One region of the Paraburkholderia unamae genome, then DNA from elsewhere that is predicted to be linked to it. Evidence: predicted binding sites of a transcription regulator. Region 1 holds the regulator's gene; each other region holds the start of a gene.
What was found. Region 1 encodes LexA, which represses DNA repair genes until DNA is damaged. Its sites were predicted from a motif close to ACTGTATNNNNATACAGT; they were not measured.
Positions count from the first base shown of each region.

Region 2: C7402_RS14715 (ATP-dependent helicase) is a predicted target of LexA. The motif match lies at 3,075-3,092, and genes of this name have one in related genera.
Region 3: recA (recombinase RecA) is a predicted target of LexA. The motif match lies at 1,484-1,501, and genes of this name have one in related genera.

Region 1 is NZ_QEOB01000027.1:86,818-91,702, reverse strand. It holds gene nodI (nodulation factor ABC transporter ATP-binding protein NodI) at 1-170, opposite strand, end outside; gene C7402_RS38390 (universal stress protein) at 518-988, shown strand; gene C7402_RS38385 (DUF2939 domain-containing protein) at 1,105-1,779, opposite strand; gene C7402_RS38380 (hypothetical protein) at 1,927-2,304, opposite strand; gene lexA (transcriptional repressor LexA) at 2,348-2,998, opposite strand; gene C7402_RS38370 (sulfate ABC transporter substrate-binding protein) at 3,271-4,332, shown strand; gene cysT (sulfate ABC transporter permease subunit CysT) at 4,495-4,885, shown strand, end outside.
Region 2 is NZ_QEOB01000006.1:202,338-207,222, reverse strand. It holds gene panS (ketopantoate/pantoate/pantothenate transporter PanS) at 1-41, opposite strand, end outside; gene C7402_RS14730 (MATE family efflux transporter) at 276-1,661, opposite strand; gene C7402_RS14725 (RNA-binding S4 domain-containing protein) at 1,837-2,058, opposite strand; gene C7402_RS14720 (hypothetical protein) at 2,384-2,911, shown strand; gene C7402_RS14715 (ATP-dependent helicase) at 3,141-4,885, shown strand, end outside.
Region 3 is NZ_QEOB01000014.1:161,879-166,763, forward strand. It holds gene recX (recombination regulator RecX) at 1-142, opposite strand, end outside; gene recA (recombinase RecA) at 328-1,404, opposite strand; gene C7402_RS27830 (response regulator transcription factor) at 1,642-2,400, shown strand; gene C7402_RS27835 (sensor histidine kinase) at 2,413-4,053, shown strand; gene C7402_RS27840 (MFS transporter) at 4,369-4,885, shown strand, end outside.

The sequences.
Region 1 (4,885 bases):
GGAGACACGATGCCGAGCAGCATGCGCAGCGTGGTGGTCTTCCCCGCGCCGTTCGGGCCGAGCAGCCCGAAACATTCGCCGGGGACGACGTCGAATGACAGACCGTTGACGACCGTCCTGTCTCCGTAGTGTTTGATGACCTGCTCGAATTCGATGGCGGGTGCGGGCATGGACCGGTTGAGCGTGTGTCGATGTGCGTGAGTCGGACGAGCGTCGCGCGAATCGGGCGCAAGAGCGAACGAAATGCGCAAGAAAAATATCGCACGAAACGAGGCGGCCTATTCTAGTGCATTGCCCTGAGTCGGGTGGGCGGCGCTCTGATGCCCGGTTCAACGCTGCTTGCCATGAATGCTTGTCGCGGCAATCATTGGCGGCGCGCAAGATTCATGCGTGACGTACCGCACGCCTGGCGCTTAACGATGGCGTCCTGGCGTTTTCCAGCCCTTGCGTGCGCAATTGCGGCGCACCATCATGAGAATCGCACAGCCTGCAAATCACGCGGGCGGGGAGAAGCGATATGGCGAGCTACAAAAAAATCCTGCTGTGTTACGACGGCTCGCGCGAAGGCCGCAAGGCATTGCGTTGCGGCGCCGATCTTGCGCTCGATCTGCAAGCGGAAACGCACTTGCTCTCGGTCGTCGACATGCGCTCGACCATTGCCCAGAGCGCCGGCCTGCTCACCGATGTGGCCTGCGGCCGCTTTGAGGAAACGGCCCGCGAAATCCTTCAGGAGGGCGTTGACTGGCTGACCGAGCGTGGCGTGCACGCCCAGGGGCATTTCGCGTTCGGGCATCCGATCGACGAAATTGCGAACCTGGCCAACGAGCTCCAGGTCGACCTCGTGGTCGTGGGACATCGCTGCCGCACCGGGCTCTCGCGCTGGTGGATGGGCGCGGGCAATACGCCGCTGCTCGACCGCGTGTCGTGCAGCATTCTGGTGGCGTGCTCGTCGGCCGCCGAGGAAAAGCAGCAAGCCGCCGCAGCCTAGCGCGCGGAAAACCTGGAAAGCGCGAGCACGGGCCCGGACGATCGGGAGATCGGCGGGCCCGCCAGGCGCGAACCGGCCCGGCGGCGCATCACATGCGTGCCGGTCCGTGGTTCAGGTCAGTTCGGGTTCGGGGCGTTGCCCTCGTTCAACTCGACCGACGCGAGCTTCCACGAGAAGAGTCCATGACGCTGCAAGATGGCGGCATAGTGCTCGCCCGTGGCGCTGCGATCCCACGTGAGCGCGAACTCGTTGAGGCTGCGATAACCCGCCGTGGTGACCGGCCGCGCTTCGGGCGCGGGATTGCCTGAAGCCGCCTGGGCGGGTGGGGAGGCCGGGGCGGCTGCGGAAGCGGGGGCCGACTGCGAACCCGCCTCCTGCGGCGGCGGCGCGTGAGGACGCTCGCCGGGCTTGCCCGTGGGCGGCATGCCGCTCAGTAGCGCGGCGACGCCCTCCGGCGTGGCATAGGCATCCACGAGCGGCCCGATCAGCGCCGCACCGATCACGGCGCCGAGAATCAGCAGCGGATTGCTGCTGTGCTCCGCATGAATGCGCTCTCGCAGCATTTCGCCAACCTGCTGCTTGAGGCTCACGCGCAGCGCCGGGTAATCGACGTACTGATTGAGCGTGGCGGCGTCGCGCGCGTCGGCAGCAGCCTTCATGCGATTCACCGCGATATAGGGCGACGCGTAGGCGTAGCCGAGCGCGGCCACAAACACGGCAACCGCGACCGTGATGGCGACGGGCTTCTTCCAGTCTCGGGATTTACGTGGGGGCGTCAGGGATTCCGTCATCAAATTCGGACAAATCGTTCAAACACGGTGTTGACCGCAATCCGGCGAAAACGATCCCCGACACTGCCCCTTTTTACGTCAGAAAGGCCTTGGTGCCGCTTGTGGCCCCTTGTTGCCGCTTATTGCATTGTGGCGCCGGGTGAGCGCTTATTTCGCGAGCGCCCCAGGCAGATCGCTTTGCTGCTCGGCGATGCAGCGGTCGATTGCGCGGCATACGGCGTCCACCGTACCGACCAGGATGAGCCGCGACGGGCCTTGGTAGACGCGCACGGGCGCCCGGCGCATGGGCTGCTCGGTGTTGATCGTGCTGTTGAGCGAGACGCGCGCGAACGCCGGTTGCGCCGAGGGCAGCGCGGGCAGGTCGGCCGCACTGGCCGCCACCATCTCGGGGGTGTCTTCGAAGAGCGAGCCGTTCAGTGCGGCAGTTGTGGCGCGCACTTCGCGAACCGCGCACGAGGCGACTCCACGCAGGTGGCGCAGACGGCCGAATTGACGGAAGGGCAGCAAGCGGGCAAGGCGTTCCATGGCTCTCTCCAGAGAATGCGCGCAGGGCGCGCAAGCGGATTTATCAGAATTCGGTAGGGCGAATCAGGCCGACTGCAATGCCTTCCAGCGCGAAATCCGCGCTGCCGGCCTCGACGAAAATGTTCTCGTAGTCGGGGTTCTCGGCGATCAGCTCGACGCCGTTCGGGCGGCGCTTCAGGCGTTTGACGGTGACGTCGTCGCCCAGACGCGCCACGATGATCTGGCCGTCCTTCGCCTCGCTTTTCTTCTGCACGGCGAGCAGGTCGCCGTCGAATATGCCGGCGTCGCGCATGGAGAGGCCGCGCACCTTCAGGAGATAGTCCGGCCGGCTCGAGAAGAGCGCCGGGTCGCACATGTAGTTCTGCGAGATGTGCTCCTGCGCGAGGATCGGGCTGCCCGCCGCGACCCGGCCGACGAGCGGCAGCGAGAGCTGCATGATGCTGGCGTGCGGCAGCGTGAACTGGTGCGGCAGGTCGTCGGGCCCCGGCATGAGGCGGATGCCGCGCGAGGCGCCCGCAGCCAGTTCGATCACGCCCTTGCGCGCCAGTGCGCGCAGGTGCTCCTCGGCCGAGTTGGCCGAGCTGAAGCCGAGTTCCGCCGCGATTTCGGCGCGTGTGGGCGGGAAGCCCGTGCGCTCGATCGCCCGGCGAACCAGATCGAAAACCTGCTGCTGTCGTGCGGTGAGTTTGGTCATGGCGCCACTGTATGTTTGAACAGGTAACTGTATTTTTATACAGTATTCGCCGCTTTTCAAGTGTTACTTGAAGTTCGTCATCCGGGCGTTGCCATGACGCCGTTTTCCCGCGTTGACACGGACGAAATCGTGCTGTGACAGCGACTTCCTCTGTCCTTACCACTTTTGCGTATTAAAGAATGAAGAAACATTATTTTTAATGATGTAAGCGGATCGCTAGACTGGCCTCCATCGATAGCTGAAAACCACACACGAGAACGGAGAACAGATAGATGGGCACGACCAATACGGGGCGCGGGGGCTGGCTGAAGACGCTGGCGGCAAAACTGGTGATCGGCGTGGCGCCTCTCGCGGCGTCGTTCGCAGGCATCGCGGCGATGGCGCCCGCAACGGCTCACGCGGATACGTCGCTGCTCAACGTCTCCTACGATCCGACCCGCGAGCTGTACCAGGACATCAACGAGGCCTTCATCAAGCAGTGGAAGGCCAAAACGGGCGAAACGCTCACCATCAAGCAGTCGCACGGCGGCTCGGGCGCGCAGGCGCGCTCGGTGCTTGACGGCCTGCAAGCCGATGTCGTGACGCTGGCGCTCGCCTGGGACATCGACGCGCTCGCCAACAAGGGCATCGTCGCGAAGGACTGGCAAAAGCGCCTGCCCGACAACGCGTCGCCGTACACGTCGACCATCGTGTTCCTCGTGCGCAAGGGCAACCCCAAGCACATCAAGGACTGGGACGACCTGACCAAGCCGGGCGTGTCGATCGTCACGCCGAATCCGAAGACCTCGGGTGGCGCGCGCTGGAACTATCTCGCGGCGTGGGCGTATGCGCTGCACCAGCCGGGCGGCAACGAGCAGAAGGCGAAGGAGTTCGTCACGAAGCTCTACAAGAATGCGGGCGTGCTCGATTCGGGCGCGCGCGGCGCGACGACGAGCTTCGTGCAGCGCGATATCGGCGACGTGCTGATCGCATGGGAAAACGAAGCGTTCCTCTCGCTCAAGGAGTTCGGCCCGGAGAAGTTCGAGATCGTGGTGCCTTCGGTGAGCATTCTGGCTGAGCCGCCGGTCGCCGTGGTGGACAAGGTCGTCGACAAGAAGGGCACGCGCAAGCAGGCCGAAGCGTACTTGCAGTTCCTCTATAGCGAAGAGGGCCAGGAGATCGCGGCGAAGAACTTCTACCGTCCGCGTTCGAACAAGGTGCCGGCTGCGCTCACCGCGAAGTTTCCGAAGCTGAAGCTCTATACGGTGGACGACACGTTCGGCGGCTGGACCAACGCGCAGAAGACGCATTTCGCAGATGGCGGCGTGTTCGACTCGATCTACCAGCCGCAGTAAGGCACGCAGTTAGGCACGCAGTTAGGCAGACAGCATCGAATGCAGTACCGGTCGGGATCCGGCAACAATCCGACCGCATAACAATGAAGCGCGCCCAAGGGCGCGCTTTTCGGCGCCGCTCCGGAGCACAGGAAGCGCGCAACCCATGTCTGGACGATGAGCATGACGACGTTTCAATCGACGTTTCGATTACGCAAGCCCAGCGCGCTGCCGGGCTTCGGCATAACGCTCGGCATCACGGTGGCTTACCTGAGCCTCGTGGTGCTCATTCCGCTTGCCGCCACCTTCCTCAAGACGGCCACGCTCGACTGGAGCCAGTTCGTGCGTGCCGTGTGGTCGCCGCGCGTGATCGCGTCGTACCGGCTCACGTTCACGGCGGCGCTCGGCGCGGCGCTGATCAACGCGGCGTTCGGTTTCCTGCTCGCGTGGGTGCTGGTGCGCTACACGTTCCCGTTCAAGCGCGTGATCGACGCGCTCGTCGACCTGCCGTTCGCGCTGCCCACCTCCGTGGCTGGCATTTCGCTGGCCGCAGTGTATGCGGGCAATGGCTGGA
Region 2 (4,885 bases), on a different contig from region 1:
ACAGCCCAGAGCGGGAAGAGTCGGGTGATCGGGGCAAGCATGAAAGGGTGGTCCGTGAGAGGGGTTCGTTTTAGGTCGTGGCGCGCGTTGCCTTGCCGAGGCGGCGGGGCTGTCTCCTTTGTCGGCGGGACCTGGCGCTTTAGCACCCGGCCCCCTCCATGCAGCGCACGGTTCCTGCCCTCGTGGGACGGACGGCGCATGGGGCGCCAGCCGCCTATTTTAACCGCTTGCTTAACCCGTCACCTCGCACCCCTTATCTGGCCATTACCCGGCCATCACCTGGCCTGGGCGAGCAGGCTCATGCGGTGAAAGCGCCATGTCATGAGCACGGCGACCGTGGTGAGCCCCGCCGCGAGGCCCCACCAGAGGCCGAGCGCGCCAAGGCCGAAGTGGAACGCGAGCGCGTATCCCAACGGAAAACCGATGCCCCAGTAACCGAGCGTGGCCGCGACCATCGGCACGCGCGTGTCCTTCAGGCCGCGCAGGCAACCCGAGCCCACGGTCTGCGCGCCGTCGACGATCTGGAAGATGGCCGCGACGCCGAGCAGCGTGGCCGCGAGCCCGACCGTGTGGGCGTTGGCCGGATCGTCGAGATGCAGATAGAGCCCGACGATCCAGTGCGGCGCGAGCACCATCACGAGCGCCGAGAGCGTCATGAAACCCACACCGAGCGCGAGCGCGACGAAACCCGCGTGGCGCGCCGCGCGCGGCACGCCCGCACCGATCCAGTAACCCACGCGCACGTTGGCCGCCTGGCCGATCGCGAGCGGCACCATGAAGGTCACGGAGGCCACGTTCAGGGCGATCTGGTGCGCCGCGAGCGGCGTTTCGCCGAGCAGGCCCGCGAGCAGGCCGGTGGCGAGAAAGAGCGTCGCCTCGACGGCATAGGTGATGGCGACCGGCCAGCCGATCGCAAACAACTCGCCCATGAGCGGCGCCGTGGGCCGGCGCGCGATCACGAAACGCTGGTGCGAGGGGCGCAGGTGCAGCAGGGCCATCAGCACGAACGCCGTGAGCCAGACCGTTGTGGTCGTGGCGGCCGCCGAGCCGAGAAAGCCCAGTCGCGGCAGCCCCCACACGCCGTGGATCAGCCCGTAATTGAGAAAGCCGTTGCTGAACACGCTCGCAATCGACACCCACAAGAGGCGCCGCGCCGCGCCGATGGCGGGCAGGAACGAGCGCATGAGTCCCACGCCGATCAGGCTCGCGGGCGCGCCCCAGCGCAGCACGGCCGTGTATTCGCCGATGTGATGGGCGAGCAGCGCGGGCTCGCCGAGCGCGCGCAGGATCGGCTCCGCGAACGAGAGCAGCGCGAAGGCGGGCAGCGAGAGCAGCAGCGAAAGCGCGAAGCCCGTCCAGTAGATGTGCGGCACCTGGCTTTCGTTGGCGGCGCCGCGCGCCTGCGCGACGCTCACGCTCACCGAGGTCAGCACGCCTTGCAGCACGGTCACCACGACGAAGAACATGTTCGCGCCGAGGCCGCCCGCGGCGAGCGCGTCGGCGCCCAGCGAGCCGAGCAGCACGGTGTCGGTGACGCTCATCGCCATCTGCGAGAGCTGGGCGATCGCGAGCGGTCCGGCGAGGCGGGCGGTGTCGGCGGCGTGACGGCGCAGCGTGGGCGATGTGGAAACGGCGCGGCCGGAAAGCGTGGTTCGGGTCATGAAAAACAAGCGGCGCGAGATACGCGCCGCAAGGCTCTGAGTACGGTTGTCTGTCGAAACTGAAAGCTTATTGCGCGGCGGTCGCGTTGTCGATCCGCGCGCTCAAATACGGTGCATGGGTGTCGCTTGCGCGCAATTCCGGTCGGGCGCTTTGATGGGCGCATCGATCGGCACTTTAATCCGGCTCTTTGATGGCAATGCGCGTGTCGCCGAGCAGCACGACCTGGCCCGCGCGGATCTTGCAGGTCTTGCGCAGTTCGACCTCGCCGTCCACTTTCACCGCGCCCGAGGCGACGACCTGCTTGGCCGAGCCGCCGCTGTCCGCGAGGCCGGTGATCTTCAGGAGGTTGTGCAGTTCGACGTAGTCGCCGGTGAGCGTGAAATCGAGATTGGGCATGGCGGATCGGCATTCAGATGCGCGCGGGAGGCGCGCGAAGGGTGAGCATCATAAGCGATCGCCGGCTTGCCGCGGCCCTCTGTGGCGTACACGCTGCTGTCACATCTCGGGGCCAGATGTTATGAATTCGTCAGAAAGTGCAACGTTGAGTAACGTTGCGGGACCGCGCGGCGATCTTCAGACCAAAATGGTTTCACCCGGATCGACAGCGCCGCCCAACCTTGCTCATTCGTTTTACCGGGCGGCTACATCGAGCGGGGGCGCGGCTGTAGCGGACCTGTTCGCCGCAACCGAGCCTTCGGAACCACTGCAACGAGGATACGCCATGACCCAGATTCGCAAACTGCTGACCGCTACCGCCGCTTTTGCCACCGTGACCACGGCCGCCGTGTTCGCGCAGGGTGCGTTTGCCCAAACTGCGACCCAGGGTGCGGCACAGGCCGGCGGCGGGGCGCCCGCGCTGGCACCTTCCGCCGCACCGGCGATGGCGCCGGGCCAGATGGGCGGCCAGGCACCCAGCCAGGCGCCGGCCGCTGCCGGTATCGCGCAACCCGCGCCCGCGCCGCAGAACCTGACGGCGCCGCAGTCAGCCGACCCGCTGGTGCAAAAGCGCAACGCGAACGCGGCGGCGAACGCCGAGTACCGCAGCGCCAAAAAGTCGGCGAATGCGGAGTACGGCGACGCGAAGAAGCAGGCGAAGTCGCAGTACAAGGCCCAGGTGCAGGACGCCAAGATCATCCACAAGGCCGACCGTCAGGCCAACGACTCGGAGATGAAAGACCAGATGATGAACGGCATGTCGGCCCAGCAGCAGGGCGGCCAGGTCCAGCAGGCTCCGCAGTCCTCGCAGTAAGCGACTGATGGCGGGACCGTCGGGACTGTTGGGAGCAGAAACGGTGGCGGCGTCCGGCAACGGGCGCCGCCGCTTCGTTTTTCGGCGCACGCTTTCGGGCCGGCGCCGAAGTTGTCGCTAAATATCGCCAGATCGCCGCAGAATCAGGCGCTTGCGGATGCGGGGTGTATGGATATACAGTGTGCGTCGCCCCGTCCGATTCGCCACGTTCACTGTTCCTGCGCCCGCCGTGTCCACTGTTTCCCTCGCCGATCCCTCGTCCGCCTCCGTCTCTGTCGCCGGCGACGACGTTGCCAGGCCAGGCGCCGATACGGCCAACGCCGTTTCCGCGTGGCTCGCCAAGCTCAACGACGCGCAGCGCGAAGCGGTCGAGCACGGCGGCGAAGCGGGCTACGCGCCGGGCTCGGCGCTACCGGGGCCGCTGCTCGTGATCGCGGGGGCGGGGTCGGGCAAGACCAATACGCTCGCGCACCGCGTCGCGCATCTGATCGCGAACGGCGCCGATCCGCACCGCATCTTGCTGCTCACGTTCTCGCGCCGCGCCGCGCAGGAGATGACGCGCCGCGTCGCGCGCATCGCCGCCGGCGTGCCGGGCGTGGCCGCAACGCTTGCGCAGGGGCTCACCTGGGCGGGCACGTTTCACGGCGTGGGCGCGCGCCTCTTGCGCGAATACGCGGATCACATCGGCCTTTCACCGGCGTTCACGATCAACGATCGCGAGGATTCCGCCGATCTCATGAACCTCGTGCGCCACGAACTGGGTTTCTCGGCGAAGGAAAAGCGCTTTCCGTCGAAGTCCACGTGTCTTGCGATCTATTCGCGCGCGGTCAACACGGGCGACTCGCTCGCGAACGTGCTCAACCGCTCGTTCTCGTGGTGCCTCGAATGGGAACCGCAGTTGCGCGTGCTGTTCGCCTCGTACGTGGACGCCAAGCAGAAGCAGAACGTTCTCGACTACGACGACCTGCTGCTCTACTGGGCGCACATGGCCGCCGAGCCTGCGATTGCCGCCGATCTCGCGGGACGCTTCGACCATATCCTCGTCGACGAATATCAGGACACCAATCGGCTTCAGGCGTCGATCCTGCTCGCACTCAAGCCCGACGGCCGCGGCCTGACCGTGGTCGGCGACGACGCCCAGGCGATTTACTCGTTTCGCGGCGCGACCGTGCGCAACATTCTCGATTTTCCGGCGCAGTTCGACCCGCCCGCGCGTCAGGTGACGCTGGAGCGCAACTACCGGTCGACCGCGCCGATTCTCGCGGCGTCGAACGCCGTAATCGACGCGGCTGCCGAGCGCTTCACGAAGAACCTCTGGACCGATCGCCCTTCGCAGCAGCGCCCGCGACTCGTGACGGTCGCCGACGAGGCCACTCAGGCGCGCTACGTCGTCGAGCAAATCCTCGAGGCGCGCGAAGCGGGCATGAAGCTCAAGCAGCAAGCCGTGCTGTTTCGCGCCGCGCACCACAGCGCAACGCTCGAAATCGAGCTGGCGCGGCGCAATATCCCGTTCGTTAAATTCGGCGGACTGCGCTTTCTGGACGCCGCGCATGTGAAGGACGTGCTGGCGGTGCTGCGCTGGGCGGAAAACCCGCTCGACCGCGTGGCGGGCTTTCGCGTCACGCAATTGCTGCCGGGTGTGGGGCCCGCCAACGCCGCGCGCCTGCTCGACCAGGTGGCCGCCTGCACGGGCGCGTATCGCGCCGCCGAGGCGCTCGCGGCCTTCGCGCCGCCGCCGCGCGCGGCCGAGGACTGGCCCGCGTTCGCCTCGCTCGTCGACAGCCTTGCCATGCGCGCCACGCCGTGGCCCGCCGAATTCGAGCGCGTGCGGCGCTGGTACGAGCCGCATCTCGAACGCAATCATGAGGACGCCCAGGTGCGTCTCGCCGATCTGTTGCAGATGGAGAGCATTGCGAGCACCTACGCGTCGCGCGAGCGCTTTCTCACCGAACTCACGCTCGATCCGCCCGACGC
Region 3 (4,885 bases), on a different contig from region 1:
CAAAGAAGGCTTCGAACGGCACTTCGAAGACTGCGCCGCCATCGTCGCTGAGATCGGCGGGCGAAGAGTCGGCCGCGCCAGAATGCGCAAAGCCGCGATCGCCCGCATGGGCGTCGCGGCTTGAACCGGCCGTTCGCGACATCGTAGACATCGTAGACATCGGCGACGATGCCGACGAAGGCGAAATTCGTGATTCGGCACGCAAGTTCGCCTGCTCGCCAGACTGCGAGGACGTGGAGGACGTCGAAGACGCCGCCGGGGACGGCGGCGCCGAAGCAGACCCGCCCTTGCGCATCAGCTTGCCTTGTCTACGAGAGCCTGGAGAACTTACTCTTCGTCAGCGATCTCGACTTCGCCGGAGTCTTTGACGCCGTCGGGCATCGCACTCACGCCGAGCGATTCGCGAATACGGTTTTCGATCTCACGGGCGATGTCCGGATTCTCACGCAGGAATTCGCGTGCGTTGTCCTTGCCCTGGCCAATGCGCTCGCCGTTATAGCTGTACCACGCACCCGCCTTGTCGACGATCTTGGCCTGCACGCCGAGGTCGATGACTTCGCCCTGACGCGAAATGCCTTCGCCGTAAAGAATGTCGAACACGGCTTCGCGGAACGGCGGCGCAACCTTGTTCTTCACGACCTTCACGCGCGTTTCGCTGCCGATGACTTCGTCGTTCTTCTTGATCGAGCCGATACGGCGAATGTCCAGACGCACCGATGCGTAGAACTTGAGCGCGTTGCCACCCGTGGTGGTTTCCGGGTTGCCGAACATCACGCCGATCTTCATGCGAATCTGGTTGATGAAGATCACCATGCAGTTCGTCTTCTTGATCGTGCCGGTGAGCTTGCGCAGCGCCTGCGACATCAGACGCGCTTGCAGACCCGGCAGCGAGTCGCCCATTTCGCCTTCGATTTCGGCCTTCGGCACGAGCGCCGCGACCGAGTCGATCACGATCATGTCGATCGAGCCCGAGCGCACGAGTGCGTCGGCGATTTCGAGCGCCTGCTCGCCCGTGTCCGGCTGCGAGATGAGCAGTTCAGGCACGTTCACGCCGAGCTTGGAAGCGTATTGCACGTCGAGCGCGTGTTCCGCGTCGATGAACGCCGCCGTGCCGCCGATCTTCTGCAATTCGGCGATCACTTGCAGCGTGAGCGTGGTCTTGCCCGACGATTCCGGACCGTAGATCTCGACCACGCGGCCGCGCGGCAGACCGCCCACGCCGAGTGCGATGTCGAGACCGAGCGAACCGGTGGAGACCACCTGGATGTCCTCGACCGCGTCGCCGTCGCCGAGTCGCATGATCGACCCTTTGCCGAACTGCTTTTCGATCTGCGCGAGCGCGGCGGCCAGCGCCTTGCTCTTTTCAGCAGTCAGCCCAGCCGAGCCTTTCTTGCTATCTTCCATGAATCGTCCTTTGCTATGATGAACGGCGTCTCGTGACCATGCGCACGCCTTATTCGGGCTAATGCACACGAACGCAGACACTGTATAAAAAAACAGTGGTTTTGGCAAGCCCTTCCGGCTAACCAGAACCGTGAATTTCGGGAGACCGCCCCGCGTCGGCTGGCCGCGCCTTCAAAGGTACGGTGCGGCGCGGGCGCTACGAGGCTCACCAGAGCTCGAAGGCGACGCTGGCGCAACATGCGAATCCTCATTGCCGAAGACGACAGCATACTCGCGGACGGGCTCGTCCGATCACTCCGCCAATCGGGCTATGCCGTTGATCACGTGCGTAGCGGCGTGGATGCCGATACGGCCTTGTCGATGCAGTCGTTCGACCTTTTAATCCTCGATCTGGGCCTGCCGAAAATGCCGGGCCTCGAAGTGCTGCGCCGTTTGCGCGCGCGCAATTCCAACCTGCCCGTGCTGATCCTCACCGCCGCCGACAGCGTGGACGAGCGCGTGAAAGGCCTCGACCTCGGCGCCGACGACTACATGGCCAAGCCCTTCGCGCTCAACGAGCTCGAAGCGCGCGTGCGCGCCCTCACGCGGCGCGGCGCGGGCGGCGGGCCGACCATGGTGCACCATGGGGCGCTGTCGTTCGACCAGGTGGGTCGCATCGCGCGCATCCACGACCAGGTGCTCGATCTTTCGGCGCGCGAACTCGGCGTGCTCGAAGTGCTGCTCCAGCGCATCGGGCGGCTCGTTTCGAAGGAACAGCTCGTCGATCACCTGTGCGAATGGGGCGAGGAAGTCAGCAACAACGCGATCGAAGTCTACGTGCACCGGCTGCGCAAAAAACTCGAAGCGGGCGGCGTGCGCATCGTGACCGTGCGCGGGCTCGGCTACTGCCTCGAAAAAGAAGCGAAGGAAGCGCAGACCGGCGCAGCCTCGTCGCGCGCCGCGGCCGCCGCGCCCGAGGCTGCGCCGGCCATGCCCGCCAGCCACTACTTCAAGTAAGAGGGAGCGACGATGGCCGGGCGTCCTGCCGCCGCGCGCTCCGCGCCGCCCCACGGCGCTGCGGGCGCTGCCGGTGAAGACGCGTCGGGCGCCTCGGCATCCGGCGCCGACGCCCTCGACGACGAAGCGCGCGACGCCCGCTACGCCAACCCGTTCGCCCCGCCCGACGAAACCGAAGCCGTTGCCGAGGCGCGCCCGCGCTCGCTCTTCGGCGAAATTCTCGACTGGATGCTCGCGCCGCTGCTGCTGCTCTGGCCGATGAGCATCGCGGTCACCTATCTCGTGGCGAAGTCCATCGCCAACGGCCCCTTCGACCGCGCACTCGAAACCGACGCCTACGTGCTCGCGCGCCAGATCCATCCGGTCAACGGCGTGGCCGAGCTGACGCTGCCCGCCTCCACGCGCGACTTCCTGCGCGCCGACAATGTGGACAGCGTGTACTACCAGGTGCTGGGCAGCCGCGGCGAGCTGGTGGGCGGCGACCGCGACATGCCGCTGCCGCACGACGACGACCGCCCGCCGCCGGGCGTCGTGGAGTTTCGCGACGACACGCTGCACGGCATCGACATCCGCGTCGCCTATACGACGGTGGAGCCGACGCATGCGGGCGCCGCCGACCGGCAAGGTCAACCCGTGCTCGTACAGGTGGCCGAAACGCTCGACAAGCGCCGCCAGCTCGCCAACGACATCATCAAGGGGGTGATCCTGCCGCAGTTCGTGATCCTGCCGCTCGCCATCCTGCTCGTGTGGTTCGGACTCTCGCGCGGCCTTGCGCCCCTGCACGCGCTGCAATCGAATATCCGCATGCGCCGCCCCGACGACCTCTCGCCGCTCGAAGCGCGCCGCGCGCCGCCCGAGATCGAGCCGCTCGTCACCTCGTTCAACGACCTGCTCACGCGGCTCGAACAGAACATGGAGCTGCAAAAGCGCTTCATCGCCGACGCCGCGCATCAGATGAAAACCCCGCTCGCGGGCCTGCGCACCCAGGCCGAGCTGGCGCTGCGCCAGGACGCACCCGCCGAGGTGCACCGCTCGCTCGAGCAGATCGCAACGAGTTCCGAGCACGCCGCGCGGCTCGTCACGCAGTTGCTCGCGCTCGCGCGGGCGGAAAACCGCATGACCGGCCAGATCTTCACGCCGGTGGACGTCGCGGACGTGGCGCGCCACGCGGTGCGCGACTGGGTGCAGCCGGCGCTCGCCAAGCAGATGGACCTGGGCTACGAAGGCCCGGAAACGGCGTATGGCGGCGAGGAAAGCGGCGAAGAAGAAAACGCGCGCATCGAAGTGGACGGCAACCCCGTGATGCTGCGCGAGATGCTCTCGAACCTCATCGACAACGCGATCCGCTACACGCCCGCGGGCGGGCGCATCACCGTGCGCGTGCGGCCCGAGCCCACGGCCGGCGTGGTCCACCTCGAAGTGGAGGACACCGGCATCGGCATTCCGGCGGCCGAGCGCGAGCGCGTGATCGAGCGCTTCTACCGCATTCTCGGGCGCGACGGCGAAGGCAGCGGGCTGGGTCTCGCGATCGTGCGCGAAATCGCCACGATGCACGGCGGCACGCTCGCCATCGAAGACCACGTCTACCAGGAAACGCCGCGCCTGACGGGCACGCTCGTGCGCGTGACATTGCGCCTGCGCGCACGCGCCTGAACCGCGCGAGCGCTGCGCAAGCGGTGAATCCGCCGCGAAACTGACGGATCGGGTCAGAAAACGGGATGGGACTTACCCTTAGCCAGTCTGCGTCACACACCAGCAGATAATGACGTTGGAAGACGTTATTGCATAAATAAACGAATCTATGTGATATTGACCGACAATAGACGATCGAACCCCCTACCTACAGCCTGATCAGAAACTCGCACTCGCGTCAGAAGCCCGTAAGTTTCCATTCCAATAATGCTTCGCAGGACCGCCGGTCGAAGCGTCGCCCGCCGGACCACACGCATATCAATATTGGAGACACATATGGCAACCGTTGGCGGACAAGTCTCGCACGCGCCGATGACCAGCGACGAAAAACGCGTGATCTTCGCGTCGTCGCTCGGCACCGTGTTCGAGTGGTACGACTTTTACCTGGCAGGCTCACTCGCGGCCTTCATCAGCAAGAGCTTCTTTTCCGGCGTCAATCCCACAGCCGGCTTCATCTTCACGCTGCTCGGCTTCGCCGCGGGCTTCGCGGTGCGCCCGTTCGGCGCGATCGTCTTCGGGCGCCTCGGCGACCTCGTGGGCCGCAAGCATACGTTCCTCGTCACGATCGTCATCATGGGTGTGTCGACCTTCGTGGTCGGCTTCCTGCCAGGCTATGCGTCGATCGGCATTGCCTCGCCGGTGATCTTCATCGGCATGCGTCTCTTGCAGGGCCTCGCGCTCGGCGGCGAGTACGGCGGCGCCGCGACCTACGTCGCGGAACACGCACCGGCCGGACGCCGCGGCTTCTACACCGCCTGGATCCAGACGACCGCCACGCTCGGCCTGTTCCTGT